DNA from 4 places in the Bacillus sp. V2I10 genome. Region 3 is predicted to be linked to each of the others. Evidence: a T-box and tRNA genes for the amino acid it is inferred to sense, from the RefSeq annotation. Region 3 holds a T-box; the other regions hold tRNA genes.
The links. A T-box is a leader RNA that pairs with one kind of tRNA and senses whether it is charged. The one in region 3 lies ahead of QFZ72_RS08695 (valine--tRNA ligase), so its partner is inferred to be a tRNA-Val.
Positions count from the first base shown of each region.

Region 1 (7,685 bases), 1.6 Mb from region 3:
TTTTCGCCGAATAAAGAACCCATCAGAGCTACTGCTACTGTAGCTGTTTTGTTCTTTTCATCTAAGATAGGATTTACTTCAACAAACTCAGCAGAAGTGATGATATCTGATTCTGCAAGCATCTCCATCGCTAAATGACTTTCTCTGTAGCTAATACCTCCGATAACCGGTGTGCCGACTCCTGGAGCATCGTGCGGATCAAGTCCATCTAAATCGAGGGACAAGTGGACACCGTCAGTACGCTCTTTCAAATATTGAATGGTTTCCTCCATTACCTTAGTCATGCCAAGACGGTCAATCTCATGCATTGTATATACTTTAATGCCTTTTTCCTTAATTAATTCCTTTTCACCCTCATCAAGGGAACGGGCACCGATAATCACAATATTTTCCGGCTTCACTTTAGGAGTGTAGCCTCCAATTCTCGTTAGCGTTTCATCGCCGATGCCGATACTTACAGCAAGCGGCATCCCATGAATATTGCCTGACGGTGAAGTGTCGCCTGTGTTGAGATCTCCATGTGCATCATACCAGATTACACCAAGTTCTTTATAATGCTTTGAAACTCCTGCGAGTGTTCCGATGGCAATACTGTGGTCTCCGCCAAGCACCAGTGGAAACGAACCAGATTGAATCACTTCGTCAACTTGTTCAGAAAGCTTTAAATTGCCTTCTGACACCGCTTTCAAATTTCTTAAATTATTTAACGAAGAGCTATCCTCTTCACGGTTTGGACGTCCAATTTTAATATCACCTTTATCTTCAATCTCATATTGCAGCCACTCAAGTCTTTCTACAACCCCTGCGTATCTGATAGCACTAGGCCCCATGTCCACACCTCGGCGCATTTGTCCTAAATCCATTGGTACCCCGATAATTGATATTCTTTCTTTCATGTAAATCATCCCCCTTAGTAAGAAACTCTGTCTCTATTGTACTGATAAAAAGGGTCATGACTCAACTCGACAAAATCGTGTATATATATACAGAGTTTTCTGTAAAATAATTGGCAAAATAGTAGAAAATAAGTAATAGGATGATGCAGAGTCAGCTGATTTCCAGGTCATTTGACTATTTTTTCGGATTTCCACTTTACCTTTATGACTGATCTGAATTGAACATCGAAATTGGATGCAAACTATCTAACTCGCAATAGCCGGCTTTTAATTAATGAAAGACTATAACCGACTCGAGCGAATCAGTGTTCAATTCGCAAAAATGGGTTTTCGGCTCGCAAACTTCAAATTTCAATAAAAAAATCATATAAAAATGCCTGTTACTAGCTGCCGTTGGCCATTATGAATCAAAGCTGCTGCTAATTATGAAAGAGTTTACGCTGTGTATTGAACTTCATATTTAGATCCGCCCCCCCAACTCGTAAAAACCAGTTTTCAATTAGTAAAAACTTATCTCTGACTCGCAAAAATCATGGTTTAACTTGCGGAAACTGATCTCCAACTCGCAAGCCTCATATTCAAAAAGAAAACTTTTTTAACATAAAGGATAAGATATAGAATTCATATTGATACGAACGTTTTATGAAGCACGTCTATATGTAATTTTTTAATCATTATTCCTAAACAAAAAACCGTTAGACATCAAAGTCTAACGGTTTTTACAGGGTACTTATGATGGAGCCTAGCGGGATCGAACCGCTGACCTCCTGCGTGCAAGGCAGGCGCTCTCCCAGCTGAGCTAAGGCCCCGATATAAAAAAGAAGTTCTGGAGCGGAAGACGGGATTCGAACCCGCGACCCCCACCTTGGCAAGGTGGTGTTCTACCACTGAACTACTTCCGCAAAAATGGTGTGCCATGAAGGACTCGAACCTTCGACCCTCTGATTAAAAGTCAGATGCTCTACCGACTGAGCTAATGGCACAAAGAATGGCTGGGCTAGCTGGATTCGAACCAGCGCATGACGGAGTCAAAGTCCGTTGCCTTACCGCTTGGCTATAGCCCATCAATTATGTATGTATTCTATAAAATTCTAATTGACCGTAAAAAGGTTTATGTCAACTAAACATATTATTTACAGTCTAGACAAGAACTATTCAGTTAAGTTTGTCTAAATAAAGTGGTGGAGGGGGACGGATTCGAACCGCCGAACCCGGAGGGAGCGGATTTACAGTCCGCCGCGTTTAGCCACTTCGCTACCCCTCCACACATAAGTGGTGCCGGCAAGAGGACTTGAACCCCCAACCTACTGATTACAAGTCAGTTGCTCTACCAATTGAGCTACACCGGCATATTAAGTGAGAAATACAATACTGTTTATTCGCTTTTTAAAGTCGTCTGCTGCAATGTCTTAATGGTGGAGGATGACGGGCTCGAACCGCCGACCCTCTGCTTGTAAGGCAGATGCTCTCCCAGCTGAGCTAATCCTCCGCATAAAAGATTGTGTGATATTTCACATAATAAGACTTACGTTTGAATGGTGACCCGTACGGGATTCGAACCCGTGTTACCGCCGTGAAAGGGCGGTGTCTTAACCGCTTGACCAACGGGCCGTTTTATTAGTTTAATGTAAGCTCCCAACCGGGCTTGAACCGATGACCTCTTCCTTACCATGGAAGTGCTCTACCGACTGAGCTATGGAAGCAAGGCTCCGCAGGTAGGACTCGAACCTACGACCGATCGGTTAACAGCCGATAGCTCTACCACTGAGCTACTGCGGAATAATGCTAGCCTGGCGACGTCCTACTCTCGCAGGGGGAAACCCCCAACTACCATCGGCGCTGAAGAGCTTAACTTCCGTGTTCGGCATGGGAACGGGTGTGACCTCTTCGCCATCATCACCAGACATAATGACAAAAATTATTATACTATGAAATCAGAAGATTTCAAGTGTTTTTTTGAAAGAAGTTATTCTTTCAAAACTAAATAACGTTTGATAACAAGATTCACTTACATTTACACATATTAGACTGTGGTTAAGTCCTCGAACGATTAGTATCTGTCAGCTCCACACGTCACCGCGCTTCCACCTCAGACCTATCAACCTGATCATCTTTCAGGGTTCTTACTCACTTGCGTGATGGGAAATCTCATCTTGAGGGGGGCTTCATGCTTAGATGCTTTCAGCACTTATCCCTTCCGCACATAGCTACCCAGCGATGCCTTTGGCAAGACAACTGGTACACCAGCGGTGCGTCCATCCCGGTCCTCTCGTACTAAGGACAGCTCCTCTCAAATTTCCTGCGCCCACGACGGATAGGGACCGAACTGTCTCACGACGTTCTGAACCCAGCTCGCGTACCGCTTTAATGGGCGAACAGCCCAACCCTTGGGACCGACTACAGCCCCAGGATGCGATGAGCCGACATCGAGGTGCCAAACCTCCCCGTCGATGTGGACTCTTGGGGGAGATAAGCCTGTTATCCCCGGGGTAGCTTTTATCCGTTGAGCGATGGCCCTTCCATGCGGAACCACCGGATCACTAAGCCCGACTTTCGTCCCTGCTCGACTTGTAGGTCTCGCAGTCAAGCTCCCTTGTGCCTTTACACTCTGCGAATGATTTCCAACCATTCTGAGGGAACCTTTGGGCGCCTCCGTTACATTTTAGGAGGCGACCGCCCCAGTCAAACTGCCCACCTGACACTGTCTCCCAGCCCGATCAGGGCTGTGGGTTAGAATTTCAATACAGCAAGGGTAGTATCCCACCAATGCCTCCACCGAAGCTGGCGCTCCGGCTTCCAAGGCTCCTACCTATCCTGTACAAGCTGTACCAAAATTCAATATCAGGCTACAGTAAAGCTCCACGGGGTCTTTCCGTCCTGTCGCGGGTAACCTGCATCTTCACAGGTACTATAATTTCACCGAGTCTCTCGTTGAGACAGTGCCCAGATCGTTACGCCTTTCGTGCGGGTCGGAACTTACCCGACAAGGAATTTCGCTACCTTAGGACCGTTATAGTTACGGCCGCCGTTTACTGGGGCTTCAATTCAAAGCTTCGCTTGCGCTAACCTCTCCTCTTAACCTTCCAGCACCGGGCAGGCGTCAGCCCCTATACTTCGCCTTGCGGCTTCGCAGAGACCTGTGTTTTTGCTAAACAGTCGCCTGGGCCTATTCACTGCGGCTTTTCAGGGCTATGAACCCTAAAAAGCACCCCTTCTCCCGAAGTTACGGGGTCATTTTGCCGAGTTCCTTAACGAGAGTTCTCTCGCTCACCTTAGGATTCTCTCCTCGCCTACCTGTGTCGGTTTGCGGTACGGGCACCTCTCACCTCGCTAGAGGCTTTTCTTGGCAGTGTGGAATCAGGAACTTCGGTACTAAATTTCCCTCGCCATCACAGCTCAGCCTTATATGAGAAGCGGATTTGCCTACTTCTCAGCCTAACTGCTTGGACGCGCATATCCAACAGCGCGCTTGCCCTATCCTCCTGCGTCCCCCCATTGCTCAAATGGTGAGGAGGTGGTACAGGAATATCAACCTGTTGTCCATCGCCTACGCCTTTCGGCCTCGGCTTAGGTCCCGACTAACCCTGAGCGGACGAGCCTTCCTCAGGAAACCTTAGGCATTCGGTGGAGGGGATTCTCACCCCTCTTTCGCTACTCATACCGGCATTCTCACTTCTAAGCGCTCCACCAGTCCTTACGGTCTAGCTTCAACGCCCTTAGAACGCTCTCCTACCACTGTTCGTAAGAACAGTCCACAGCTTCGGTGATACATTTAGCCCCGGTACATTTTCGGCGCAGAGTCACTCGACCAGTGAGCTATTACGCACTCTTTAAATGGTGGCTGCTTCTAAGCCAACATCCTGGTTGTCTAAGCAACTCCACATCCTTTTCCACTTAACGTATACTTTGGGACCTTAGCTGGTGGTCTGGGCTGTTTCCCTCTTGACTACGGATCTTATCACTCGCAGTCTGACTCCCAAGGAGCAAGTCTTTGGCATTCGGAGTTTGACTGAATTCGGTAACCCGATGAGGGCCCCTAGTCCAATCAGTGCTCTACCTCCAAGACTCTCATACTTGAGGCTAGCCCTAAAGCTATTTCGGAGAGAACCAGCTATCTCCAGGTTCGATTGGAATTTCTCCGCTACCCACACCTCATCCCCGCACTTTTCAACGTGCGTGGGTTCGGGCCTCCATTCAGTGTTACCTGAACTTCACCCTGGACATGGGTAGATCACCTGGTTTCGGGTCTACGACCACGTACTGAAACGCCCTATTCAGACTCGCTTTCGCTGCGGCTCCGTCTCATCAACTTAACCTTGCACGGGATCGTAACTCGCCGGTTCATTCTACAAAAGGCACGCCATCACCCATTAACGGGCTCTGACTACTTGTAAGCACACGGTTTCAGGATCTTTTCACTCCCCTTCCGGGGTGCTTTTCACCTTTCCCTCACGGTACTGGTTCACTATCGGTCACTAGGGAGTATTTAGCCTTGGGAGATGGTCCTCCCTGCTTCCGACGGGATTTCTCGTGTCCCGCCGTACTCAGGATCCACTCTGGAGGGAACGAAGTTTCGACTACAGGGTTATTACCTTCTCTGACGGACCTTTCCAGGTCGCTTCATCTACCCCGTTCCTTTGTAACTCCGTATAGAGTGTCCTACAACCCCAAGAGGCAAGCCTCTTGGTTTGGGCTAATTCCGTTTCGCTCGCCGCTACTTGGGAAATCGCGTTTGCTTTCTCTTCCTCCGGGTACTTAGATGTTTCAGTTCCCCGGGTCTGCCTTCATTATCCTATGTATTCAGATAAAGATACTGTTCCATTACGAACAGTGGGTTTCCCCATTCGGAAATCTCTGGATCAAAGCTTACTTACAGCTCCCCAAAGCATATCGGTGTTAGTCCCGTCCTTCATCGGCTCCTAGTGCCAAGGCATCCACCGTGCGCCCTTCATAACTTAACCTAAATGGTCAATCGCATCATCAGATGCGTTTCGCATTTCGTTGTTTGTTTAGACATAAATGTCTAGAAAATCACTAATTATGGTAAGCGTAAATCTCAGTGAATTACTTGTTATCAATTACGTTATCTAGTTTTCAAAGAACAACTGACAAATCAGTTGATTTGTCTTCTATCATAGAGAGAATGATCTCTCAAAACTAAACAAAAACCAAAAGCGTCCTCATATATCCTTAGAAAGGAGGTGATCCAGCCGCACCTTCCGATACGGCTACCTTGTTACGACTTCACCCCAATCATCTACCCCACCTTAGGCGGCTGGCTCCTTGCGGTTACCCCACCGACTTCGGGTGTTGCAAACTCTCGTGGTGTGACGGGCGGTGTGTACAAGGCCCGGGAACGTATTCACCGCGGCATGCTGATCCGCGATTACTAGCGATTCCAGCTTCATGCAGGCGAGTTGCAGCCTGCAATCCGAACTGAGAATGGTTTTATGGGATTGGCTAAACCTCGCGGTCTCGCAGCCCTTTGTACCATCCATTGTAGCACGTGTGTAGCCCAGGTCATAAGGGGCATGATGATTTGACGTCATCCCCACCTTCCTCCGGTTTGTCACCGGCAGTCACCTTAGAGTGCCCAACTGAATGCTGGCAACTAAGATCAAGGGTTGCGCTCGTTGCGGGACTTAACCCAACATCTCACGACACGAGCTGACGACAACCATGCACCACCTGTCACTTTGTCCCCCGAAGGGGAACCTTCTATCTCTAGAAGTGGCAAAGGATGTCAAGACCTGGTAAGGTTCTTCGCGTTGCTTCGAATTAAACCACATGCTCCACCGCTTGTGCGGGCCCCCGTCAATTCCTTTGAGTTTCAGTCTTGCGACCGTACTCCCCAGGCGGAGTGCTTAATGCGTTAGCTGCAGCACTAAAGGGCGGAAACCCTCTAACACTTAGCACTCATCGTTTACGGCGTGGACTACCAGGGTATCTAATCCTGTTCGCTCCCCACGCTTTCGCGCCTCAGCGTCAGTTACAGACCAGAGAGTCGCCTTCGCCACTGGTGTTCCTCCACATCTCTACGCATTTCACCGCTACACGTGGAATTCCACTCTCCTCTTCTGCACTCAAGTTTCCCAGTTTCCAATGACCCTCCCCGGTTGAGCCGGGGGCTTTCACATCAGACTTAAGAAACCGCCTGCGCGCGCTTTACGCCCAATAATTCCGGACAACGCTTGCCACCTACGTATTACCGCGGCTGCTGGCACGTAGTTAGCCGTGGCTTTCTGGTTAGGTACCGTCAAGGTGCGAGCAGTTACTCTCGCACTTGTTCTTCCCTAACAACAGAGTTTTACGATCCGAAAACCTTCATCACTCACGCGGCGTTGCTCCGTCAGACTTTCGTCCATTGCGGAAGATTCCCTACTGCTGCCTCCCGTAGGAGTCTGGGCCGTGTCTCAGTCCCAGTGTGGCCGATCACCCTCTCAGGTCGGCTACGCATCGTTGCCTTGGTGAGCCATTACCTCACCAACTAGCTAATGCGCCGCGGGCCCATCTGTAAGTGACAGCCGAAACCGTCTTTCCAACTTGAACCATGCGGTTCAAGATACTATCCGGTATTAGCTCCGGTTTCCCGGAGTTATCCCAGTCTTACAGGCAGGTTGCCCACGTGTTACTCACCCGTCCGCCGCTGACCTCCTAAGAGGTCCGCTCGACTTGCATGTATTAGGCACGCCGCCAGCGTTCGTCCTGAGCCAGGATCAAACTCTCCGAAGAAAATTTGTGACTCAATTTGTTGCTGACTTCAAAAATTTAAAACGTTTGGTACGCTTT
Region 1 covers NZ_JAUSYV010000001.1:179,541-187,225, forward strand. Annotated here, with positions in the region: gene rocF (arginase) at 1-896, opposite strand, end outside; tRNA gene QFZ72_RS00920 (tRNA-Ala) at 1,633-1,705, opposite strand; tRNA gene QFZ72_RS00925 (tRNA-Gly) at 1,724-1,798, opposite strand; tRNA gene QFZ72_RS00930 (tRNA-Lys) at 1,804-1,879, opposite strand; tRNA gene QFZ72_RS00935 (tRNA-Gln) at 1,886-1,960, opposite strand; tRNA gene QFZ72_RS00940 (tRNA-Tyr) at 2,076-2,160, opposite strand; tRNA gene QFZ72_RS00945 (tRNA-Thr) at 2,170-2,245, opposite strand; tRNA gene QFZ72_RS00950 (tRNA-Val) at 2,310-2,385, opposite strand; tRNA gene QFZ72_RS00955 (tRNA-Glu) at 2,433-2,507, opposite strand; tRNA gene QFZ72_RS00960 (tRNA-Thr) at 2,527-2,599, opposite strand; tRNA gene QFZ72_RS00965 (tRNA-Asn) at 2,604-2,675, opposite strand; rRNA gene rrf (5S ribosomal RNA) at 2,685-2,800, opposite strand; rRNA gene QFZ72_RS00975 (23S ribosomal RNA) at 2,927-5,857, opposite strand; rRNA gene QFZ72_RS00980 (16S ribosomal RNA) at 6,091-7,628, opposite strand.
Region 1: it has a tRNA-Val gene. The T-box ahead of QFZ72_RS08695 (valine--tRNA ligase) is inferred to sense a tRNA for this amino acid. The anticodon was not compared.

Region 2 (7,685 bases), 1.6 Mb from region 3:
CCAGGACAGGAAGCAATTAAAGAAAATACCTAGACTTGGGGCAAAAACGTTTGAACAATGCATAGGTTTCCTGAGAATACCTGACGGAAAACATCCGCTTGACTCAACAGGCATTCATCCTGAGAGCTACAAAGAGGTTGAAGAGCTCCTTAAAATGCTCGGACTAACCCTGAATGATGTCGGAACGGAGCAGCTAAGAGAAAAAATAGCGGATATTCATATTAAAGAAACCGCAGAAGCTATCGATCTTGGAGAGCTTACACTGAAAGATATTTGTGATTCTCTAGTTCGACCTGGACGCGACCCTCGTGATGAAATCGCCAAGCCGCTGCTTAAAAAGGGCGTCTTGAAACTCGAGGACCTTCAAACAGGAATGGAACTTCAGGGCACTGTGCGCAATGTTGTGGATTTTGGCGCTTTTGTTGACATCGGCGTAAAACAGGACGGGCTCGTTCATATTTCAAAGCTTAGAAACTCTTTTGTCAAACATCCTCTCGATGTAGTTTCAGTAGGTGACGTTGTTACGGTTTGGGTGGACTCTGTAGATGCACATAAAGGCCGTGTTGCCTTGACGATGATAAACAGTTAACGATAAACACTGCTTACGGGCAGTGTTCAAGTAGCTGTATATTTTAAATATAGAGTTCTGGGACCTTAAAAGGCGTTTTGGCTAAATGATTTCTCATTTTGGCTAATAAATCTCGAAAATCAGCTATAAAAGATGAAGTTTTCGCTAATAAAAGTCTGTTTTCCGCTAATTGAACTTAAAAAAACCCAACACTGCTCATGAGCAGTGTTTTTTTCTATAGAAATACCAGCATTGATTCAGCATTTTTATTTGATACCGATCCTTTTCATAAAAAGCACGCTGCATTTGGTTTTTTAACCATGAAGGCATTGCTCGTTCCTCCTTATTGTTTATAATGGAGTATGTGTATTACTAACTATATGCGGGCGCAAGATGTCCTGTTCGGAGATACAAACTATGCGGGGTGTAACCGATGAATGAAACAGAGCTTCAGGAACTGACAGAATCTATTTCAAAAACTTACTTTCACAAAAAGTTCCTACATAAAGCTTTCTTTAACAGCCGGCTGCGGACAACAGGCGGCAGATACCTTTTAAAAAGCCATAACATTGAGATTAACCCTAAGTATTTAGCTCAAGGATTAGAAGAAGTAATTGGCATAATCAAACATGAACTTTGCCACTATCATCTTCATTTAGAAGGCAGAGGATACAAACACCGTGATCCTGAATTTAGGGAGCTGCTTTCTAAAGTGGATGCGCCCAGATTCTGCAAACCTCTGCAGACGGCTGCCAGAATAAAGAAGACAATAGAGTATCAATGTACAGCCTGCATGTTCATTTACAAACGGCACAGAAGAATGGATACTTCCAAGTATGTATGCGGAAAGTGCGGCGGGAAAATAAAACTTGTTTCATAAATAAAAAAGGGGTTGACTCATTATACAAAGCTGTGATAAATTATAAAAGCCGTCGTAAGAGACGCAAATGATTATTAAAAAGAAGGCTTGACAGCTTGTACGAATCTTCATATAATTAAAGAAGTCTGTCATGACTAATTATTCCGCAGTAGCTCAGTGGTAGAGCTATCGGCTGTTAACCGATCGGTCGTAGGTTCGAGTCCTACCTGCGGAGCCATATTATGGGGAAGTACTCAAGTGGCTGAAGAGGCGCCCCTGCTAAGGGTGTAGGTCGCGTAAGCGGCGCGAGGGTTCAAATCCCTCCTTCTCCGCCATTATTTTTTTGTCTTTTGGCCCGTTGGTCAAGCGGTTAAGACACCGCCCTTTCACGGCGGTAACACGGGTTCGAATCCCGTACGGGTCATCGCTTTAAATGCATATAAATGATTGGGAGGATTAGCTCAGCTGGGAGAGCATCTGCCTTACAAGCAGAGGGTCGGCGGTTCGAGCCCGTCATCCTCCACCATCATATTTGGTCCCGTGGTGTAGCGGTTAACATGCCTGCCTGTCACGCAGGAGATCGCCGGTTCGATCCCGGTCGGGACCGCCATTTTATTGGGCTATAGCCAAGCGGTAAGGCAACGGACTTTGACTCCGTCATGCGCTGGTTCGAATCCAGCTAGCCCAGCCATTTGTATTTTAAATGCGAATATAATTAAGTGCCATTAGCTCAGTCGGTAGAGCATCTGACTTTTAATCAGAGGGTCGAAGGTTCGAGTCCTTCATGGCACACCATTTTAACTAATGTATGCGGGTGTGGCGGAATTGGCAGACGCGCTAGACTTAGGATCTAGTGTCTTTGACGTGGGGGTTCGAGTCCCTTCACCCGCACCATACATTTTTTATCTTTTCGCGGTCGTGGCGGAATGGCAGACGCGCTAGGTTGAGGGCCTAGTGGGGGCAACCCCGTGGAAGTTCGACTCTTCTCGGCCGCACCAAAAGAGTTTTAAAAAACCTCAAAAAAGTTGTTGACAAAAAGAACGCAACTTGGTATTATATTTAAGTCGCTTCATTACATTAATAAGTGCGCCCGTAGCTCAATTGGATAGAGCGTTTGACTACGGATCAAAAGGTTATGGGTTCGACTCCTATCGGGCGCGCCATTCTATATATAATGTGTCCGGGAAGTAGCTCAGCTTGGTAGAGCACTTGGTTTGGGACCAAGGGGTCGCAGGTTCGAATCCTGTCTTCCCGACCAGACAAATACTTTTCGCGGGTGTAGTTTAATGGTAAAACTCTAGCCTTCCAAGCTAATGTCGTGGGTTCGATTCCCATCACCCGCTCCAATTTTAAAAATGATCTTTGAAAACTAAACAAAACCAAAAGCGTACCAAACGTTTTAAATTTTTGAAGTCAGCAACAAATTGAGTCACAAATTTTCTTCGGAGAGTTTGATCCTGGCTCAGGACGAACGCTGGCGGCGTGCCTAATACATGCAAGTCGAGCGGACCTCTTAGGAGGTCAGCGGCGGACGGGTGAGTAACACGTGGGCAACCTGCCTGTAAGACTGGGATAACTCCGGGAAACCGGAGCTAATACCGGATAGTATCTTGAACCGCATGGTTCAAGTTGGAAAGACGGTTTCGGCTGTCACTTACAGATGGGCCCGCGGCGCATTAGCTAGTTGGTGAGGTAATGGCTCACCAAGGCAACGATGCGTAGCCGACCTGAGAGGGTGATCGGCCACACTGGGACTGAGACACGGCCCAGACTCCTACGGGAGGCAGCAGTAGGGAATCTTCCGCAATGGACGAAAGTCTGACGGAGCAACGCCGCGTGAGTGATGAAGGTTTTCGGATCGTAAAACTCTGTTGTTAGGGAAGAACAAGTGCGAGAGTAACTGCTCGCACCTTGACGGTACCTAACCAGAAAGCCACGGCTAACTACGTGCCAGCAGCCGCGGTAATACGTAGGTGGCAAGCGTTGTCCGGAATTATTGGGCGTAAAGCGCGCGCAGGCGGTTTCTTAAGTCTGATGTGAAAGCCCCCGGCTCAACCGGGGAGGGTCATTGGAAACTGGGAAACTTGAGTGCAGAAGAGGAGAGTGGAATTCCACGTGTAGCGGTGAAATGCGTAGAGATGTGGAGGAACACCAGTGGCGAAGGCGACTCTCTGGTCTGTAACTGACGCTGAGGCGCGAAAGCGTGGGGAGCGAACAGGATTAGATACCCTGGTAGTCCACGCCGTAAACGATGAGTGCTAAGTGTTAGAGGGTTTCCGCCCTTTAGTGCTGCAGCTAACGCATTAAGCACTCCGCCTGGGGAGTACGGTCGCAAGACTGAAACTCAAAGGAATTGACGGGGGCCCGCACAAGCGGTGGAGCATGTGGTTTAATTCGAAGCAACGCGAAGAACCTTACCAGGTCTTGACATCCTTTGCCACTTCTAGAGATAGAAGGTTCCCCTTCGGGGGACAAAGTGACAGGTGGTGCATGGTTGTCGTCAGCTCGTGTCGTGAGATGTTGGGTTAAGTCCCGCAACGAGCGCAACCCTTGATCTTAGTTGCCAGCATTCAGTTGGGCACTCTAAGGTGACTGCCGGTGACAAACCGGAGGAAGGTGGGGATGACGTCAAATCATCATGCCCCTTATGACCTGGGCTACACACGTGCTACAATGGATGGTACAAAGGGCTGCGAGACCGCGAGGTTTAGCCAATCCCATAAAACCATTCTCAGTTCGGATTGCAGGCTGCAACTCGCCTGCATGAAGCTGGAATCGCTAGTAATCGCGGATCAGCATGCCGCGGTGAATACGTTCCCGGGCCTTGTACACACCGCCCGTCACACCACGAGAGTTTGCAACACCCGAAGTCGGTGGGGTAACCGCAAGGAGCCAGCCGCCTAAGGTGGGGTAGATGATTGGGGTGAAGTCGTAACAAGGTAGCCGTATCGGAAGGTGCGGCTGGATCACCTCCTTTCTAAGGATATATGAGGACGCTTTTGGTTTTTGTTTGGTTTTGAGAGATCATTCTCTCTATGATAGAAGACAAATCATCTGATTTGTCGGTTGTTCTTTGAAAACTAGATAACGTAATTGATAACAAGTAATTCACTGAGATTTACGCTTACCATAATTAGTGATTTTCTAGACATTTATGTCTAAACAAACAACGAAATGCGAAACGCATCTGATGATGCGATTGACCATTTAGGTTAAGTTATGAAGGGCGCACGGTGGATGCCTTGGCACTAGGAGCCGATGAAGGACGGGACTAACACCGATATGCTTTGGGGAGCTGTAAGTAAGCTTTGATCCAGAGATTTCCGAATGGGGAAACCCACTGTTCGTAATGGAACAGTATCTTTATCTGAATACATAGGATAATGAAGGCAGACCCGGGGAACTGAAACATCTAAGTACCCGGAGGAAGAGAAAGCAAACGCGATTTCCCAAGTAGCGGCGAGCGAAACGGAATTAGCCCAAACCAAGAGGCTTGCCTCTTGGGGTTGTAGGACACTCTATACGGAGTTACAAAGGAACGGGGTAGATGAAGCGACCTGGAAAGGTCCGTCAGAGAAGGTAATAACCCTGTAGTCGAAACTTCGTTCCCTCCAGAGTGGATCCTGAGTACGGCGGGACACGAGAAATCCCGTCGGAAGCAGGGAGGACCATCTCCCAAGGCTAAATACTCCCTAGTGACCGATAGTGAACCAGTACCGTGAGGGAAAGGTGAAAAGCACCCCGGAAGGGGAGTGAAAAGATCCTGAAACCGTGTGCTTACAAGTAGTCAGAGCCCGTTAATGGGTGATGGCGTGCCTTTTGTAGAATGAACCGGCGAGTTACGATCCCGTGCAAGGTTAAGTTGATGAGACGGAGCCGCAGCGAAAGCGAGTCTGAATAGGGCGTTTCAGTACGTGGTCGTAGACCCGAAACCAGGTGATCTACCCATGTCCAGGGTGAAGTTCAGGTAACACTGAATGGAGGCCCGAACCCACGCACGTTGAAAAGTGCGGGGATGAGGTGTGGGTAGCGGAGAAATTCCAATCGAACCTGGAGATAGCTGGTTCTCTCCGAAATAGCTTTAGGGCTAGCCTCAAGTATGAGAGTCTTGGAGGTAGAGCACTGATTGGACTAGGGGCCCTCATCGGGTTACCGAATTCAGTCAAACTCCGAATGCCAAAGACTTGCTCCTTGGGAGTCAGACTGCGAGTGATAAGATCCGTAGTCAAGAGGGAAACAGCCCAGACCACCAGCTAAGGTCCCAAAGTATACGTTAAGTGGAAAAGGATGTGGAGTTGCTTAGACAACCAGGATGTTGGCTTAGAAGCAGCCACCATTTAAAGAGTGCGTAATAGCTCACTGGTCGAGTGACTCTGCGCCGAAAATGTACCGGGGCTAAACGTATCACCGAAGCTGTGGACTGTTCTTACGAACAGTGGTAGGAGAGCGTTCTAAGGGCGTTGAAGCTAGACCGTAAGGACTGGTGGAGCGCTTAGAAGTGAGAATGCCGGTATGAGTAGCGAAAGAGGGGTGAGAATCCCCTCCACCGAATGCCTAAGGTTTCCTGAGGAAGGCTCGTCCGCTCAGGGTTAGTCGGGACCTAAGCCGAGGCCGAAAGGCGTAGGCGATGGACAACAGGTTGATATTCCTGTACCACCTCCTCACCATTTGAGCAATGGGGGGACGCAGGAGGATAGGGCAAGCGCGCTGTTGGATATGCGCGTCCAAGCAGTTAGGCTGAGAAGTAGGCAAATCCGCTTCTCATATAAGGCTGAGCTGTGATGGCGAGGGAAATTTAGTACCGAAGTTCCTGATTCCACACTGCCAAGAAAAGCCTCTAGCGAGGTGAGAGGTGCCCGTACCGCAAACCGACACAGGTAGGCGAGGAGAGAATCCTAAGGTGAGCGAGAGAACTCTCGTTAAGGAACTCGGCAAAATGACCCCGTAACTTCGGGAGAAGGGGTGCTTTTTAGGGTTCATAGCCCTGAAAAGCCGCAGTGAATAGGCCCAGGCGACTGTTTAGCAAAAACACAGGTCTCTGCGAAGCCGCAAGGCGAAGTATAGGGGCTGACGCCTGCCCGGTGCTGGAAGGTTAAGAGGAGAGGTTAGCGCAAGCGAAGCTTTGAATTGAAGCCCCAGTAAACGGCGGCCGTAACTATAACGGTCCTAAGGTAGCGAAATTCCTTGTCGGGTAAGTTCCGACCCGCACGAAAGGCGTAACGATCTGGGCACTGTCTCAACGAGAGACTCGGTGAAATTATAGTACCTGTGAAGATGCAGGTTACCCGCGACAGGACGGAAAGACCCCGTGGAGCTTTACTGTAGCCTGATATTGAATTTTGGTACAGCTTGTACAGGATAGGTAGGAGCCTTGGAAGCCGGAGCGCCAGCTTCGGTGGAGGCATTGGTGGGATACTACCCTTGCTGTATTGAAATTCTAACCCACAGCCCTGATCGGGCTGGGAGACAGTGTCAGGTGGGCAGTTTGACTGGGGCGGTCGCCTCCTAAAATGTAACGGAGGCGCCCAAAGGTTCCCTCAGAATGGTTGGAAATCATTCGCAGAGTGTAAAGGCACAAGGGAGCTTGACTGCGAGACCTACAAGTCGAGCAGGGACGAAAGTCGGGCTTAGTGATCCGGTGGTTCCGCATGGAAGGGCCATCGCTCAACGGATAAAAGCTACCCCGGGGATAACAGGCTTATCTCCCCCAAGAGTCCACATCGACGGGGAGGTTTGGCACCTCGATGTCGGCTCATCGCATCCTGGGGCTGTAGTCGGTCCCAAGGGTTGGGCTGTTCGCCCATTAAAGCGGTACGCGAGCTGGGTTCAGAACGTCGTGAGACAGTTCGGTCCCTATCCGTCGTGGGCGCAGGAAATTTGAGAGGAGCTGTCCTTAGTACGAGAGGACCGGGATGGACGCACCGCTGGTGTACCAGTTGTCTTGCCAAAGGCATCGCTGGGTAGCTATGTGCGGAAGGGATAAGTGCTGAAAGCATCTAAGCATGAAGCCCCCCTCAAGATGAGATTTCCCATCACGCAAGTGAGTAAGAACCCTGAAAGATGATCAGGTTGATAGGTCTGAGGTGGAAGCGCGGTGACGTGTGGAGCTGACAGATACTAATCGTTCGAGGACTTAACCACAGTCTAATAAAGTGTATAACCTAAGTGAAACTTGTTATCAAACGTTATTTAGTTTTGAAAGAATAACATTCTTTCTAATCAATTGCATATTGTCTGGTGATGATGGCAAAGAGGTCA
Region 2 covers NZ_JAUSYV010000001.1:100,683-108,367, reverse strand. Annotated here, with positions in the region: gene QFZ72_RS00545 (Tex family protein) at 1-589, shown strand, start outside; gene cmpA (cortex morphogenetic protein CmpA) at 785-898, opposite strand; gene QFZ72_RS00535 (SprT family protein) at 1,002-1,448, shown strand; tRNA gene QFZ72_RS00530 (tRNA-Asn) at 1,591-1,665, shown strand; tRNA gene QFZ72_RS00525 (tRNA-Ser) at 1,672-1,762, shown strand; tRNA gene QFZ72_RS00520 (tRNA-Glu) at 1,780-1,851, shown strand; tRNA gene QFZ72_RS00515 (tRNA-Val) at 1,878-1,953, shown strand; tRNA gene QFZ72_RS00510 (tRNA-Asp) at 1,962-2,037, shown strand; tRNA gene QFZ72_RS00505 (tRNA-Gln) at 2,044-2,118, shown strand; tRNA gene QFZ72_RS00500 (tRNA-Lys) at 2,147-2,222, shown strand; tRNA gene QFZ72_RS00495 (tRNA-Leu) at 2,238-2,321, shown strand; tRNA gene QFZ72_RS00490 (tRNA-Leu) at 2,340-2,425, shown strand; tRNA gene QFZ72_RS00485 (tRNA-Arg) at 2,514-2,590, shown strand; tRNA gene QFZ72_RS00480 (tRNA-Pro) at 2,609-2,685, shown strand; tRNA gene QFZ72_RS00475 (tRNA-Gly) at 2,700-2,773, shown strand; rRNA gene QFZ72_RS00470 (16S ribosomal RNA) at 2,867-4,404, shown strand; rRNA gene QFZ72_RS00465 (23S ribosomal RNA) at 4,638-7,568, shown strand; rRNA gene rrf (5S ribosomal RNA) at 7,661-7,685, shown strand, end outside.
Region 2: it has a tRNA-Val gene. The T-box ahead of QFZ72_RS08695 (valine--tRNA ligase) is inferred to sense a tRNA for this amino acid. The anticodon was not compared.

Region 3 (7,685 bases):
TGATATAAGCATAATCAGCATTGATCATGGAGGTCAGTTTGTCAATATAGACATCCAATACTTCTTTTACTTCCAGTCTTTCTGTAAGCTGATGCCCAATCTCACTTGCTTGCTGTAGATAAGAATTCAATCGCTGGCTATTGGACAGAAGGAGCAGGATAAAGGAGATTCCGACGAACGGTATTCCCACATAGAACAGAGCTTCTAAACCTAAATCTGCATATAATATGTACAGCATTATTCCCACCGGCAGGAACATGAGCGTCGTAAAAATCTCCCATAAAAAATCCTTTGAAAAGAATTTTTCTTTGTTTTTATAGAAAAAGCCTCTGATCACATGCTGAAGAAAAAAGTGATTTGTCAGGCAAATTGTGAACGCATATATGATAACTTTAGATAAGAACTCAAGAGTGATATCTGTTTGTCCATGTATTCCGCCAATGGCATAATAGACAGCAGCCCCTGCAACAGAGACGATTAGAAACATCAATGAATTTGTAGGATAGCGGTGGATTTCTCTTAAACCTACGCGAAGCTTGATAAGAAGAACAGTAAGGGAAACCTGCATTAGAATAATTTCAACAAATGGCCCGAAAAGCAGGAAGACTGAAATTGAAACACCCTGAGCGAAAAAAACAGGAGTTTCGTTCACGATAATAGGAAAGATGGAAACAATACACATTAATAACAGGAATGTTGCAATAGCCAGTTCATTTCCCGCTATCATCGGCGGCCAAAAATAATAAGCTGCACATAAAGCTGCCGGAAATAGAATGGCCCACGACACCCATAATACAATCTTAAGATTTTTTTCCATGTACTGTTCCCCCCTCTCTCTATCTTTAAAAATATTATTTTTATATTTTAACAAAAATTCAGATATCTGTCATTTATTATTAGGACTATCAACCTAATCTTTCGATAAGAAATTTCGACAAAAAGGCCTAACTTCTGAGATGAAGTAAAGAGAACCGGTCACTAGGAAAACATCTTTTGCTTCGCCTGCTTCCATCATTTTTAGAAAAGCAGCTTTCCAGTCATCTTCAAAATCCTTTTTTCCATGTCTGCATGCCTGAAAAAGCTCTTCAGCAGGAGCAGCTCTTGGAAAATCAAAAGTCGTAAAATACATCCTATCCGCAATAGATGAGAGAATATCAATCATCGGAGTGTATTCCTTATCTTTTAAAGCCGAAAAGAGAATATGAATCTTTTTGCCGTGATAATGACGCTTCATCGCAGCAGTCAGGCTCTCTGCGCCCTCTTTATTATGAGCCCCGTCCACAATGACAGCTGGATACTCTGATAGCTGTTCAAATCTGCCGTTCCAGCTGGTCTGCAAAAGTCCTTTAATTACATGCTGCTCATCAATATGAAATAATTCCTTCGAACGCAGATAATCAAGTGCCATCACTGCAAGAGCCGCATTCTGAACTTGATGCTCTCCGCGCATCGATATTTCAAGGTTTTTATAATAGCTGAACGGCGTTTTCATTTCGAATCTCTCTCCCCTGGGAAGGGGCTGATGAGTCAAAACCGGAAACGTATCATGGTAAAGGGCAGAGTTCATGTCCTTTGCCTTTTGCTTTATTACATTTAATGCCCGTTTATCTGTAACAGATGTCAGCATAGGAATGCCCTCCTTGATGATTCCCGCTTTTTCAAGGGCGATTTCTTCTATTGTATTGCCGAGAATATTCATGTGATCATAACCGATGCTTGTAATCATTGTTAAGATCGGATCTGCAATATTGGTTGAATCATATGTGCCGCCAAGACCTGTTTCCAGCAGCAGAATATCTGTTTTTTCATGTCTTCCAAAATAATAGAAAGCCATGGCTGTGATTACTTCAAATTCGGTCGGTCCGCCAAGCTCCGTGTCTTCAAGTTCATCTGCAAGAGGCCTAATCATATTAACTAAAAACAGCATTTCTTCATCAGATATAGGTTTGCCGTTCATGCTGATTCTTTCGTTGAATGTTTCCAGGAACGGAGAGGTAAACGTTCCTGTCGTGTACCCTGCTTCTTGAAGAACATTGCGCATATATGCAATGGTTGACCCCTTGCCATTTGTACCTGCAACATGAACTACGCGAATTTGTTTATGGGGATTATTTAATTTTTCCATCATCCAGGTCATCCGCTTTAATCCGGGTTTAATGCCGAATCTGAGACGCGAATGGATCCAATCTACCGCTTCCTCGTAAGTTTGAAACATAAGCATCTGCCCCTTTTCTCTCTATTTACATGAAAACTCGGGTGTGATTCTGCCGATCACAACCCGAGCCTATTAAAAAGCTTACCCTTTTAATTCACTGATTCTAGAAAGAACAGCTTCTCTTTTCTCTACATAATCGCTTTCTTTCGCACGTTCTTCCTCAATTACTTTTTCAGGGGCTTTTTTCACAAAGCCTTCGTTGCTCAGTTTCTTTTGAACACGTTCGACTTCTTTATTCAATTTATCAAGCTCTTTTTGAAGACGTGAGATTTCTTCATCAATATTGATTAAGCCTTCAAGCGGGAAAATAAGCTCAGCACCCGTTACGACAGAAGTCATCGCTTTTTCGCCTGATTCTGCATCCGTGCTGATTGAAAGGCTGCTTGTGCTGCAGAAACGCTCAATGTATGCACGGTTATCATCAAGCTGCTGACCAACATCCGCATTTTTCGCTTTAATCATCATTGGAATCTGCTTGCTCATCGGAGTATTTACCTCGGCTCGGACATTTCTTACAGAACGGATTACTTCAACAAGCAATTTCATATCTGCAGCAGCTTTTTCGTCCGTTAATGAAGCGTTCACTTCAGGCCATTTTGCAATTGTAATGGATTCTCCGTTGTGAGGAAGGTTCTGCCATATTTCCTCGGTAATGAAAGGCATGAATGGGTGAAGAAGTCTCATTGTGTTATCAAGCACATATGCAAGAATGGAACGAGTTGTTTTCTTTGCTTCTTCATTGTCCCCATATAGCGGAAGCTTCGCCATTTCGATATACCAGTCACAGAAATCATCCCAGATGAAGTTATAAAGCAGGCGGCCTACTTCACCGAATTCATATTTATCAGCAAGCTTGGTCACATGCTCAATTGTTTCGTTTAATCGAGTAAGAATCCATTTGTCCGCTACTGATTTTTCTCCGCTGATATCGATCTCTTCATATTTCAGGCCATCCATGTTCATTAAAGCAAAGCGTGAAGCATTCCAGATCTTATTTGCAAAGTTCCAAGTCGCTTCTACCTTTTCATAGCTGAAACGCAAGTCCTGGCCCGGAGAGCTTCCTGTAGACAGGAAGTAGCGCAATGAATCTGCGCCATATTTCTCGATTACTTCCATTGGATCAACGCCGTTTCCAAGAGATTTACTCATTTTGCGGCCTTGCTCATCTCGTACAAGCCCGTGAATCAGCACATCTTTAAATGGACGCTGACCTGTAAATTCAAGACCCTGGAAAATCATGCGTGAAACCCAGAAGAAGATAATATCGTATCCTGTTACAAGCACGTCTGTCGGATAGAAGCGCTGATAATCGATCGATTCTGTGTCAGGCCAGCCCATTGTCGAGAACGGCCATAGCGCAGAACTGAACCACGTATCAAGAACATCTGTATCCTGCTCCCAGTTTTCAATATCTGCAGGCGGTGAGTGATCGACATGAACCTCACCTGTTTCTTTGTTATACCACGCCGGAATTCTGTGTCCCCACCAAAGCTGTCTTGAAATACACCAGTCACGGATATTTTCCATCCAGCGCATATACGTATTTTCAAATCGGTTTGGCACAAAGTTTACTTTCTCTTCTTTGCCTTGAAGCTCGATTGCTGCATTAGCAAGCGGCTGCATTTTAACAAACCATTGTGTTGAAAGATATGGTTCAACAACTGCGCCGTTTCGTTCACTGTGCCCTACAGAATGAAGATGCTCTTCAATTTTGAATAAAACATCCAAATCTTGAAGGTCTTTTACGATTTGCCTGCGGCAGTCAAAACGGTCAAGACCATTGTATTTTCCTGCGTTAGCATTCATTGTTCCGTCTTCATTCATAACAAGAACACGTTCTAAGTCGTGGCGGTTTCCGATTTCAAAATCATTCGGATCATGTGCAGGCGTAATTTTAACTGCCCCTGATCCAAATTCCATATCCACATAGTCGTCGCCGACAATCGGAATCTCGCGGCCAACGATTGGAAGAACAACTGTTTTTCCGATCAAATGCTTGTAGCGGTCATCTTCCGGATGAACGGCAACTGCTGTATCGCCTAGCATTGTTTCGGGACGGGTTGTAGCGATTTCAATATGTCCTGATCCGTCAGAAAGAGGATAGCGCATATGGTAAAAAGCGCCTTGAACATCTTTGTAGATAACTTCAATGTCCGATAAAGCCGTTTTCGTTTGTGGATCCCAGTTGATAATATATTCACCGCGGTAAATAAGTCCCTTTTTATACAGAGATACAAATACTTCATTTACCGCTTTTGATAAACCTTCATCTAAAGTAAAACGCTCTCTGGAGTAATCAAGTCCAAGCCCAAGTTTAGACCATTGAGTACGAATATGAGATGCATACTCTTCTTTCCACTTCCATGTTTCTTCAACGAATTTTTCCCGTCCAAGATCATAGCGTGATTTGCCTTCCTCGCGCAGCTTGCCTTCTACTTTTGCCTGAGTGGCAATTCCTGCATGGTCCATGCCCGGAAGCCATAGTACGTCATAGCCCTGCATTCTTTTCATGCGGGTTACAATGTCTTGAAGCGTTGTGTCCCACGCGTGCCCAAGATGAAGCTTGCCCGTAACGTTAGGCGGCGGAATAACGATAGTATAAGGCTGTTTTTCCTGGTCATTGGTCGCTTCAAAGTATTTGCCCTTCAGCCAGAACTCATAGCGGTCACGCTCGATTGCCTGCGGATCATATTTTGTAGAGAGTGTTTGTTCATTGTTCTCCATTTTTCTTCCTCCTTAAAAATAAACCGGTGATGAAATTAGAAAAGCGCAAGCGCCTTGTTCAGCTCCGACAGGCAGATCCGTTCTGACCGAGGAGTTAGGCGCTGGAGCTAGACAGAATAAAAAACTCCAATCATCCAATAAAAGGACGAAAGGAGTTGATTTCGCGGTGCCACCTTTTTTCATAGGCAAAAATAAGCCTATGCTCTCAAATGGGATAACGGCGTTCATGCCGATTCTCTCTACTGCAAGTTTTCAAGAGAATTACTCAAGGGCGACCTTCAAGCGAGCTAGTTTAAGAAATCTTTCAGCACATGATTTCTCTCTCTAAAAACAGCTTTCTGCTTTACTCTTCCCTGTCAATGTATGTTGATTTTTTAAATAAAAGATATATGTATTATTGTATACAATCTTATCATTTTACGTCAATCATCTTCTCCAATTTTCCTGCCCTTTATTCACAAGAATCACAAATTTGGGTAAATGCACATATCTTGTTAGCATGAACCATCAGGTTAGGAGAATTTGTATGCGCAGAAAAATTAATTACTACAATATGTCACCATGGGTAAAGCAGTTCAAAGTAATCGCAGGCCAGTTCATCGTTCCGATTACGATTTTCCAGACTGTACGGACCTTGATCTTCCCGTCTCCAGTAGATCTTATTCTTTTATCACTGTTGATATTGCTTGGATTAGCCCTTCATATGGAGTGGATTTAAAGAACCCAATCAGAGAGATGATTGGGATTTTTTATGATGATTGCTCTGCCGCTATTTTTTTATTCTCTTCAATTTGCGTCACTTTCATAACAAAATATTCAATGTTTTTAAAAGTCCAGTAGGATTTGGTGAGATCCTGATTCCGTTTGAGCTGAGGGACACTCCGGTTTGAGTCGTTCATATGCTTTTTCAAATTTCTGTAGATAAAATCCGGGTATGCGAGATAGCAAATGAATAAAAGCATTTCTTCTTCCCGGAACGGAAAATGCTGCTGATACGTATAGAGCCAATCCACACAATCATCATCTGCAAATGGATACGTATGGAACGTCCGATGATAGAAGAGAAGCAGATCGTCGATGGGAGATGAGTATCCGGATTGTTCAAAGTTTGTTAAAAATCCAGTGCCCTGTTCATCATATAAAAAGTGATGAATGGAAGCTCTCCCATGAATAATAACCTGGCGGGCATCTTCTTTTTCCTTCATCATTTCATACCATTCATCAAGTTTCTTCCGCGCAAAATCAGTCGCTCTTGCTGTTTCAAAATAATAAGTAACCGCCTGCAGTTCAAAAGGGGACAAGTACCATTTTTTTTCGCATTCTTCCACATATTTTTCGTAAGCGGCTTTGTTGTCATCCCACTGCTTTGATAACGTATCATAATGAATTTTAAGTGCATCCTGATTCAATTTTTCCGCAGCTGCTGTTTTCTGATGGAGCACCGCGAGTTCCCTGAACATGTTTTTATGACGCTCATCTCTCTCCTCTTCCGGTTCATTGTGAAGCCATGGCATGATGTAATACCATTTCTCGCCATCTGAGGTGAAAAATTGGCGGTGTTTATTTCTGAAGATCGGCACATAGCCGGAAAATCCTTTTTGATGAGCAGTATGAAGTGTTTCAATAAAATGGCCATTTCGGTTTGCTGTGACTCTTTTTAATGCATATGATGCTCCAGAGCTTGCATAGATTTTGGTCAGCTTATCACTGATTGACTCCGCGTACTCGCAAGTTAAATCATATTGGCTGATTACAGGCACTAGCTTATCCATAATTTCTCTCACCACTCTATAACTCACCTTCCTTTAAGAAGGAATAAGTGAACGATTTTACCCTGTTTTCAGTAAAGAATGACAATTGATTCTTACAAAAAAAACAGCTGAGGAATACTCCTCCCCAAGCTGTCTGTCCATCTTAATGCGTGTTTGCATAAACCGGAATATATAAAGTCTGCCCTTCATGCACATCAGCAGTTGAGCTGAATTGATTCACCCTGTGCAGCTGCTGGACCGTGATATTATAACGGCCGCATATGCTGTCAATTGTATCCCCTTGCTGAACAATGCAGATTTTCAGTTTTGAAAACTCCTCTTCATCTTCACGGCCAAAAAGCTTTGTTAAATACAGAGAGTTTTCAGTTTCCTTCGGCTGCTCCTGTTTTTTCGCTTCTTCTTTTCGGCTTTTTGGACTTTGTTTAGGCGGTGCTGAGTAAGATTCTTCGAAATCTGCTTCTGCTGGCCTTCCTGCACTATAATGAATTTCAGGCTGTGCGATTTCTTCTATTGCTTGCTTTCTGACTTCTACATCTTCTTCTATTGCCTGCTTTCTGACTTCTACATCTTCTTCTATTGCCTGCTTTCTGACTTCTACATCAAAAGGCTGATAAACCTCTTCTTTTTCACGAGTGTCGCTGATCTCAGCAAGTACAGCATCATAGCTTTCTGAATTTGCTTCCTGAGTCTCCTCTTCATGGAGCAAAGCCTGAGATGAACGGTACAGCGGCTCAAGCTCTTCTTCAGATGAGTGATTATATATGTGCTCTTCCTCTTCCTGAACTTCTTCAAATGAATCCTGACTTGAAATTCCGCTTATTTCTAAATCTGCAACAAGCTTCAGATTTCTGCTTTCAGATAGATCATAATCAAACGATTCAATCGTCACATATACTTCTTCTAAATCTCCAATTCTATTTCTTGGGATCGTAATATCCACTGGGAACCGGTGAACAAGCTGTGATATGCCATCA
Region 3 covers NZ_JAUSYV010000001.1:1,733,258-1,740,942, reverse strand. Annotated here, with positions in the region: gene QFZ72_RS08705 (sensor domain-containing diguanylate cyclase) at 1-817, opposite strand, end outside; gene QFZ72_RS08700 (bifunctional folylpolyglutamate synthase/dihydrofolate synthase) at 911-2,215, opposite strand; gene QFZ72_RS08695 (valine--tRNA ligase) at 2,297-4,939, opposite strand; T-box leader at 5,078-5,308, opposite strand; gene QFZ72_RS08690 (hypothetical protein) at 5,466-5,657, shown strand; gene ysxE (spore coat protein YsxE) at 5,689-6,711, opposite strand; gene spoVID (stage VI sporulation protein D) at 6,854-7,685, opposite strand, start outside.

Region 4 (7,685 bases), 300 kb from region 3:
CAGACCACCAGCTAAGGTCCCAAAGTATACGTTAAGTGGAAAAGGATGTGGAGTTGCTTAGACAACCAGGATGTTGGCTTAGAAGCAGCCACCATTTAAAGAGTGCGTAATAGCTCACTGGTCGAGTGACTCTGCGCCGAAAATGTACCGGGGCTAAACGTATCACCGAAGCTGTGGACTGTTCTTACGAACAGTGGTAGGAGAGCGTTCTAAGGGCGTTGAAGCTAGACCGTAAGGACTGGTGGAGCGCTTAGAAGTGAGAATGCCGGTATGAGTAGCGAAAGAGGGGTGAGAATCCCCTCCACCGAATGCCTAAGGTTTCCTGAGGAAGGCTCGTCCGCTCAGGGTTAGTCGGGACCTAAGCCGAGGCCGAAAGGCGTAGGCGATGGACAACAGGTTGATATTCCTGTACCACCTCCTCACCATTTGAGCAATGGGGGGACGCAGGAGGATAGGGCAAGCGCGCTGTTGGATATGCGCGTCCAAGCAGTTAGGCTGAGAAGTAGGCAAATCCGCTTCTCATATAAGGCTGAGCTGTGATGGCGAGGGAAATTTAGTACCGAAGTTCCTGATTCCACACTGCCAAGAAAAGCCTCTAGCGAGGTGAGAGGTGCCCGTACCGCAAACCGACACAGGTAGGCGAGGAGAGAATCCTAAGGTGAGCGAGAGAACTCTCGTTAAGGAACTCGGCAAAATGACCCCGTAACTTCGGGAGAAGGGGTGCTTTTTAGGGTTCATAGCCCTGAAAAGCCGCAGTGAATAGGCCCAGGCGACTGTTTAGCAAAAACACAGGTCTCTGCGAAGCCGCAAGGCGAAGTATAGGGGCTGACGCCTGCCCGGTGCTGGAAGGTTAAGAGGAGAGGTTAGCGCAAGCGAAGCTTTGAATTGAAGCCCCAGTAAACGGCGGCCGTAACTATAACGGTCCTAAGGTAGCGAAATTCCTTGTCGGGTAAGTTCCGACCCGCACGAAAGGCGTAACGATCTGGGCACTGTCTCAACGAGAGACTCGGTGAAATTATAGTACCTGTGAAGATGCAGGTTACCCGCGACAGGACGGAAAGACCCCGTGGAGCTTTACTGTAGCCTGATATTGAATTTTGGTACAGCTTGTACAGGATAGGTAGGAGCCTTGGAAGCCGGAGCGCCAGCTTCGGTGGAGGCATTGGTGGGATACTACCCTTGCTGTATTGAAATTCTAACCCACAGCCCTGATCGGGCTGGGAGACAGTGTCAGGTGGGCAGTTTGACTGGGGCGGTCGCCTCCTAAAATGTAACGGAGGCGCCCAAAGGTTCCCTCAGAATGGTTGGAAATCATTCGCAGAGTGTAAAGGCACAAGGGAGCTTGACTGCGAGACCTACAAGTCGAGCAGGGACGAAAGTCGGGCTTAGTGATCCGGTGGTTCCGCATGGAAGGGCCATCGCTCAACGGATAAAAGCTACCCCGGGGATAACAGGCTTATCTCCCCCAAGAGTCCACATCGACGGGGAGGTTTGGCACCTCGATGTCGGCTCATCGCATCCTGGGGCTGTAGTCGGTCCCAAGGGTTGGGCTGTTCGCCCATTAAAGCGGTACGCGAGCTGGGTTCAGAACGTCGTGAGACAGTTCGGTCCCTATCCGTCGTGGGCGCAGGAAATTTGAGAGGAGCTGTCCTTAGTACGAGAGGACCGGGATGGACGCACCGCTGGTGTACCAGTTGTCTTGCCAAAGGCATCGCTGGGTAGCTATGTGCGGAAGGGATAAGTGCTGAAAGCATCTAAGCATGAAGCCCCCCTCAAGATGAGATTTCCCATCACGCAAGTGAGTAAGAACCCTGAAAGATGATCAGGTTGATAGGTCTGAGGTGGAAGCGCGGTGACGTGTGGAGCTGACAGATACTAATCGTTCGAGGACTTAACCACAGTCTAATAAAGTGTAAAACCTAAGTGAATCTTGTTATCAAACGTTATTTAGTTTTGAAAGAATAACTTCTTTCAAAAAAAGCTTGAAATCTTTTGATTTCATAGTATAATAATTTTTGTCACTATGTCTGGTGATGATGGCAAAGAGGTCACACCCGTTCCCATGCCGAACACGGAAGTTAAGCTCTTTAGCGCCGATGGTAGTTGGGGGTTTCCCCCTGTGAGAGTAGGACGTTGCCAGGCTAATGACAAAAATATTCAAGCGGAGGATTAGCTCAGCTGGGAGAGCATCTGCCTTACAAGCAGAGGGTCGGCGGTTCGAGCCCGTCATCCTCCACCATTTATTCTTGTTGTTAACATGCTGCAAAAGAGATCAGCAAAAAAGTATTACTTACCTTATATGCCGGTGTAGCTCAATTGGTAGAGCAACTGACTTGTAATCAGTAGGTTGGGGGTTCAAGTCCTCTTGCCGGCACCATTCGGTCTGAAACCGAATCAAGAAAATCGAGCCACTCCTTGAATAATCTTTCTGAGATTTGGGTGTCTTGCAAAACTAAAGAGTGTTTTCTTAACTAAGTGCCATTAGCTCAGTCGGTAGAGCATCTGACTTTTAATCAGAGGGTCGAAGGTTCGAGTCCTTCATGGCACACCATTTTTCCTTAATATGCGGGTGTGGCGGAATTGGCAGACGCGCTAGACTTAGGATCTAGTGTCTTTGACGTGGGGGTTCGAGTCCCTTCACCCGCATCATATTTTGCGGAAGTAGTTCAGTGGTAGAACACCACCTTGCCAAGGTGGGGGTCGCGGGTTCGAATCCCGTCTTCCGCTCTTACTTGCGCCGGGGTGGCGGAACTGGCAGACGCACAGGACTTAAAATCCTGCGGTAGGTGACTACCGTACCGGTTCGATTCCGGTCCTCGGCACCACTTATATCATATATGCGCCCGTAGCTCAATTGGATAGAGCGTTTGACTACGGATCAAAAGGTTATGGGTTCGACTCCTATCGGGCGCGCCATATACGGGAAGTAGCTCAGCTTGGTAGAGCACTTGGTTTGGGACCAAGGGGTCGCAGGTTCGAATCCTGTCTTCCCGACCATTTCCAACTTTTAATTAGGGGCCTTAGCTCAGCTGGGAGAGCGCCTGCCTTGCACGCAGGAGGTCAGCGGTTCGATCCCGCTAGGCTCCACCAATTAAATAGAATTAATTGACTTTGTTCCTGGGGCGGTGTAGCTCAGCTGGCTAGAGCGTACGGTTCATACCCCGTGAGGTCGTGGGTTCGACTCCCTCCGCCGCTACCAAAAAAAGGACCTTTAGCTCAGTTGGTTAGAGCAGACGGCTCATAACCGTCCGGTCGTAGGTTCGAGTCCTACAAGGTCCACCATTCTATTTAGTCTTTCGGAGGTATACCCAAGTCCGGCTGAAGGGATCGGTCTTGAAAACCGACAGGGGAGTCAAATCCCGCGGGGGTTCGAATCCCTCTACCTCCTCCATTATTATTTTAAATTAGTGAAATATTTACTTCAGCAAACCGATTGATACACAGCATAATCGGATGAGAAAAAACTTGATTATTATTGTCGCGGGGTGGAGCAGTCTGGTAGCTCGTCGGGCTCATAACCCGAAGGTCGCAGGTTCAAATCCTGTCCCCGCAACCAAATGGTCCCGTGGTGTAGCGGTTAACATGCCTGCCTGTCACGCAGGAGATCGCCGGTTCGATCCCGGTCGGGACCGCCATTTTCACTTGATTTGCGCAGTATTAGTAAAATGCTGTGAAGATTTAATTAAAACAAATGGCTTGGTAGCTCAGTCGGTAGAGCAAAGGACTGAAAATCCTTGTGTCGGCGGTTCGATTCCGTCCCAAGCCACCATTTACCTTAATGATGTAAATTGTAAAAAATATAATAGTGGCGGTTGTGGCGAAGTGGTTAACGCACCAGATTGTGGCTCTGGCATTCGTGGGTTCGATTCCCATCAGTCGCCCCATTTTTATATTCATATTGCGGGTGTAGTTTAATGGTAAAACTCTAGCCTTCCAAGCTAATGTCGTGGGTTCGATTCCCATCACCCGCTCCATAATGGGCCTATAGCTCAGCTGGTTAGAGCGCACGCCTGATAAGCGTGAGGTCGATGGTTCGAGTCCATTTAGGCCCACCATTTCTGTTTTGGTGAAATAAGGTTTCAATATTATTCCGCAGTAGCTCAGTGGTAGAGCTATCGGCTGTTAACCGATCGGTCGTAGGTTCGAGTCCTACCTGCGGAGCCATATCTGGGGAAGTACTCAAGTGGCTGAAGAGGCGCCCCTGCTAAGGGTGTAGGTCGCGTAAGCGGCGCGAGGGTTCAAATCCCTCCTTCTCCGCCAGAAAGCCTGTTTTTGGCCCGTTGGTCAAGCGGTTAAGACACCGCCCTTTCACGGCGGTAACACGGGTTCGAATCCCGTACGGGTCATACTTAAAAGAGTGCTGCACATAGTGCAGCGCTTTTTTGTTGATTTTAAATGCTGAAACCTAGATTGTAAATCGGTCAAGTCTATTATGAGATCTTTTAAGTAGTAGTCTTTATTGGTTATGAATCAAGCTGTATCCTCCTTACCGCCTTACTATCCGAAATGATTCTCCTACTCGCAGATTGCCCTTCCAACTATCTAAAAAAAATAGTGTGGTAGCTCGCCAGAATAAATCCGCTTATAAAAAACAACTCAAAATCATTCTGAAAACTCGAATGGAGCTTCTGCTCATCAAAACTTCAGCACAGGTCATAAAAAAGATGATTCACTTTCTTTTCCCCGGCCTAAAAAATATATTTTCAACAAATAATATAAATTTTTATAAAAATATCGAGCGTGGAGGTTTCATTAATAACAAACAGAGGTATAAGTAATCGTAATAAAGAAAACAAAAGCGAAGAATAAAAAGATTTCGACAATTCTTACTCATTTTGTCGAATTAACTGTTATTGTGATATAACTTACTCGAATTACACTATTAGAATATTATGTTAGAAATTCCTGTATTTTCTTACACATAATGAGTTAATTAGTATATTTGACTGATGTTTATTTCGTCAAATTCTTCTATTATCCTTATTTCTTTCGTTTCTTTATTCGACATTTTTTTAGCAGTCATTTTAAAAGAATAATTTTTTGAAAAATGAATACTGGTTCATGACATATCATGTCAATAAGTAGAAGCGCTTACAAAAAAGGTAATCCTTCCCTCTGATTGAAATTAGAATTAAGATAAACTTTATAGAAAGGGTGATTAGGAATGAATCTTGCTACGCCAACTGATTTTGAGGTTCATCTTTTCCATGAGGGAAATTTGTTTAAAGCTCATGAATTATTTGGTGCTCACAGCAGCGTACGAAACGGTGTTTGCGGTACTGTGTTTACTGTTTGGGCTCCTCATGCGCTTGAGGTGCGGGTTGCAGGTGATTTTAATCACTGGGACGGCTCGAATCACAAGCTTGAAAGAGTGAATGATCAAGGTATCTGGTCTGCTTTTATTCAGGATATAAAAGAGGGAGACCTTTATAAATACGAGATTATTACACTGAAAAATGAGAAAATTCTTAAATCTGATCCATTTGCTTTTTATGCTGAGGTAAAACCTAATACCGCTTCGATTGTTTATGATCTGGCAGGATATGAATGGAACGATCAGAAGTGGCAGAAGAAGAAGCGTCAAAAGGAAATTTATAACCGTCCGATGTATATTTACGAGCTTAATCTTTGTTCTTGGAAAAAGAAAGAGGACGGCAGCCTTTATACATATTCGGAGCTGGCGGATATATTGATTCCGTATGTTCTCGATCATGGATTTACTCACATTGAGCTTTTGCCTATTATTGAACATCCTTATGACCGTTCATGGGGATATCAGGGAACAGGATATTATGCGGCCACCAGCCGGTACGGAACTCCTCATGACCTAATGAAATTCATAGATCTTTGTCATCAGAATAATCTTGGCGTCATCATGGACTGGGTGCCTGGTCATTTCTGCAAGGATGCTCATGGACTTTATTATTTCGACGGGGAACCGACATTTGAATATAAGAGATATGAAGACCGGGAGAATGAGGTTTGGGGTACGGCTAACTTTGATTTAGGCAAGCCTGAGGTTCAGAGCTTCTTAATCTCAAATGCTCTTTTCTGGCTTGAAAAGTATCATATTGATGGGTTCAGAGTGGATGCAGTAGCAAATATGCTGTACTGGCAGAATACTGAAGAGCCTCACGAGAATCCATTTGCAGTGAGCTTTTTGAGAAAGCTGAATGAAAATGTATTTGCGTATGATCCTGGTGTTTTAATGATCGCAGAGGACTCTACAGACTATCCTTTAGTGACATCACCTACCTCTGATGGAGGGCTTGGGTTTAACTATAAATGGAACATGGGCTGGATGAACGATATTCTCAAGTACATGGAAGCTCCGCCTGAACAGCGGAAGCACCTGCATCACAAGGTATCATTCTCTTTGATCTATGCTTTTACTGAGAACTTTATCCTTCCGCTTTCACATGATGAAGTGGTTCATGGAAAACGTTCGCTGCTGAATAAAATGCCGGGTGATTATTGGCAGAAGTTTGCCCAATATCGTCTGCTGCTCGGGTATATGATGACTCATCCAGGCAAAAAACTGCTGTTTATGGGCGGGGAGTTTGCCCAGTTTGATGAGTGGAAGGATCTTGAGCAGCTTGATTGGGTGCTTGATGATTTTGACATGCATCAAAAGGCAAGAAGCTATTTCAAGGAATTGCTGGCCGTTTATAAGAGACAGCGCCCTCTGTATGAGCAGGACCACTCTCATGAAGGCTTTGAATGGATTGATGTGAATAATTCCGAGCAAAGTATATTTTCCTTTATCAGAAGAGGCCTAAAGCCTAATGAGCAGCTCGTTGTAGTCTGCAACTTCACACCGCAAACCTACCACGATTATAAAGTGGGGGTGCCGGCTGATACAAAATACATTGAAATCATGAACAGTGATGACACTGTATTTGGAGGATCAGGCCAGGTTAATAAGAAAGATCTTAAAGCACTAGAAGGCATGCAGCATAATCAGCCTTATCACATATCAATGACCATTCCGCCTTATGGAATATCCATTTTACGCGCAGTTAAAAAACGAGAGGAGACAATCAACCATGGTGAAAAAAAAGTGCGTCGCAATGTTATTGGCAGGAGGAAAGGGTAGTCGATTAAGTTCGTTAACGCAAAACCTTGCAAAACCCGCAGTTCCATTTGGCGGAAAGTACCGCATTATCGACTTTACATTAAGCAATTGCTGCAATTCAGGTGTAGATACAGTTGGGGTGCTTACACAATATCAGCCGCTTGTCCTGAATTCTTATATCGGAATTGGCAGTGCATGGGATCTAGACCGTAAAAATGGAGGAGTTACAGTGCTCCCTCCATACGCAGAATCATCAGAAGTTAAATGGTACAAAGGAACGGCAAGTGCCATCTATCAAAACATGAACTACTTAAAACAGTATGATCCTGAGTATGTCCTGATTTTATCTGGTGATCACATCTATAAAATGGATTATTCGGAAATGCTTGATTACCATGTTGAAAAAGATGCAGACGTAACGATCTCTGTTAAAGAAGTGCCATGGGAAGAAGCAAGCCGCTTTGGCATTTTAAATACAGATGCAAATTTAGAAGTTATCGAATTTGATGAGAAGCCTCAAAATCCTAAGAATAACCTTGCATCAATGGGTATTTATATTTTTAAATGGTCGATATTAAAAGATTTTTTGGAGATGGATGAAAGGAATCCG
Region 4 covers NZ_JAUSYV010000001.1:1,430,340-1,438,024, forward strand. Annotated here, with positions in the region: rRNA gene QFZ72_RS07120 (23S ribosomal RNA) at 1-1,899, shown strand, start outside; rRNA gene rrf (5S ribosomal RNA) at 2,027-2,142, shown strand; tRNA gene QFZ72_RS07130 (tRNA-Val) at 2,164-2,239, shown strand; tRNA gene QFZ72_RS07135 (tRNA-Thr) at 2,302-2,377, shown strand; tRNA gene QFZ72_RS07140 (tRNA-Lys) at 2,476-2,551, shown strand; tRNA gene QFZ72_RS07145 (tRNA-Leu) at 2,566-2,646, shown strand; tRNA gene QFZ72_RS07150 (tRNA-Gly) at 2,656-2,727, shown strand; tRNA gene QFZ72_RS07155 (tRNA-Leu) at 2,737-2,825, shown strand; tRNA gene QFZ72_RS07160 (tRNA-Arg) at 2,840-2,916, shown strand; tRNA gene QFZ72_RS07165 (tRNA-Pro) at 2,921-2,997, shown strand; tRNA gene QFZ72_RS07170 (tRNA-Ala) at 3,015-3,090, shown strand; tRNA gene QFZ72_RS07175 (tRNA-Met) at 3,122-3,199, shown strand; tRNA gene QFZ72_RS07180 (tRNA-Ile) at 3,206-3,282, shown strand; tRNA gene QFZ72_RS07185 (tRNA-Ser) at 3,299-3,391, shown strand; tRNA gene QFZ72_RS07190 (tRNA-Met) at 3,480-3,556, shown strand; tRNA gene QFZ72_RS07195 (tRNA-Asp) at 3,560-3,635, shown strand; tRNA gene QFZ72_RS07200 (tRNA-Phe) at 3,694-3,769, shown strand; tRNA gene QFZ72_RS07205 (tRNA-His) at 3,809-3,884, shown strand; tRNA gene QFZ72_RS07210 (tRNA-Gly) at 3,901-3,974, shown strand; tRNA gene QFZ72_RS07215 (tRNA-Ile) at 3,979-4,055, shown strand; tRNA gene QFZ72_RS07220 (tRNA-Asn) at 4,090-4,164, shown strand; tRNA gene QFZ72_RS07225 (tRNA-Ser) at 4,170-4,260, shown strand; tRNA gene QFZ72_RS07230 (tRNA-Glu) at 4,275-4,346, shown strand; gene glgB (1,4-alpha-glucan branching enzyme) at 5,165-7,096, shown strand; gene QFZ72_RS07240 (glucose-1-phosphate adenylyltransferase) at 7,050-7,685, shown strand, end outside.
Region 4: it has a tRNA-Val gene. The T-box ahead of QFZ72_RS08695 (valine--tRNA ligase) is inferred to sense a tRNA for this amino acid. The anticodon was not compared.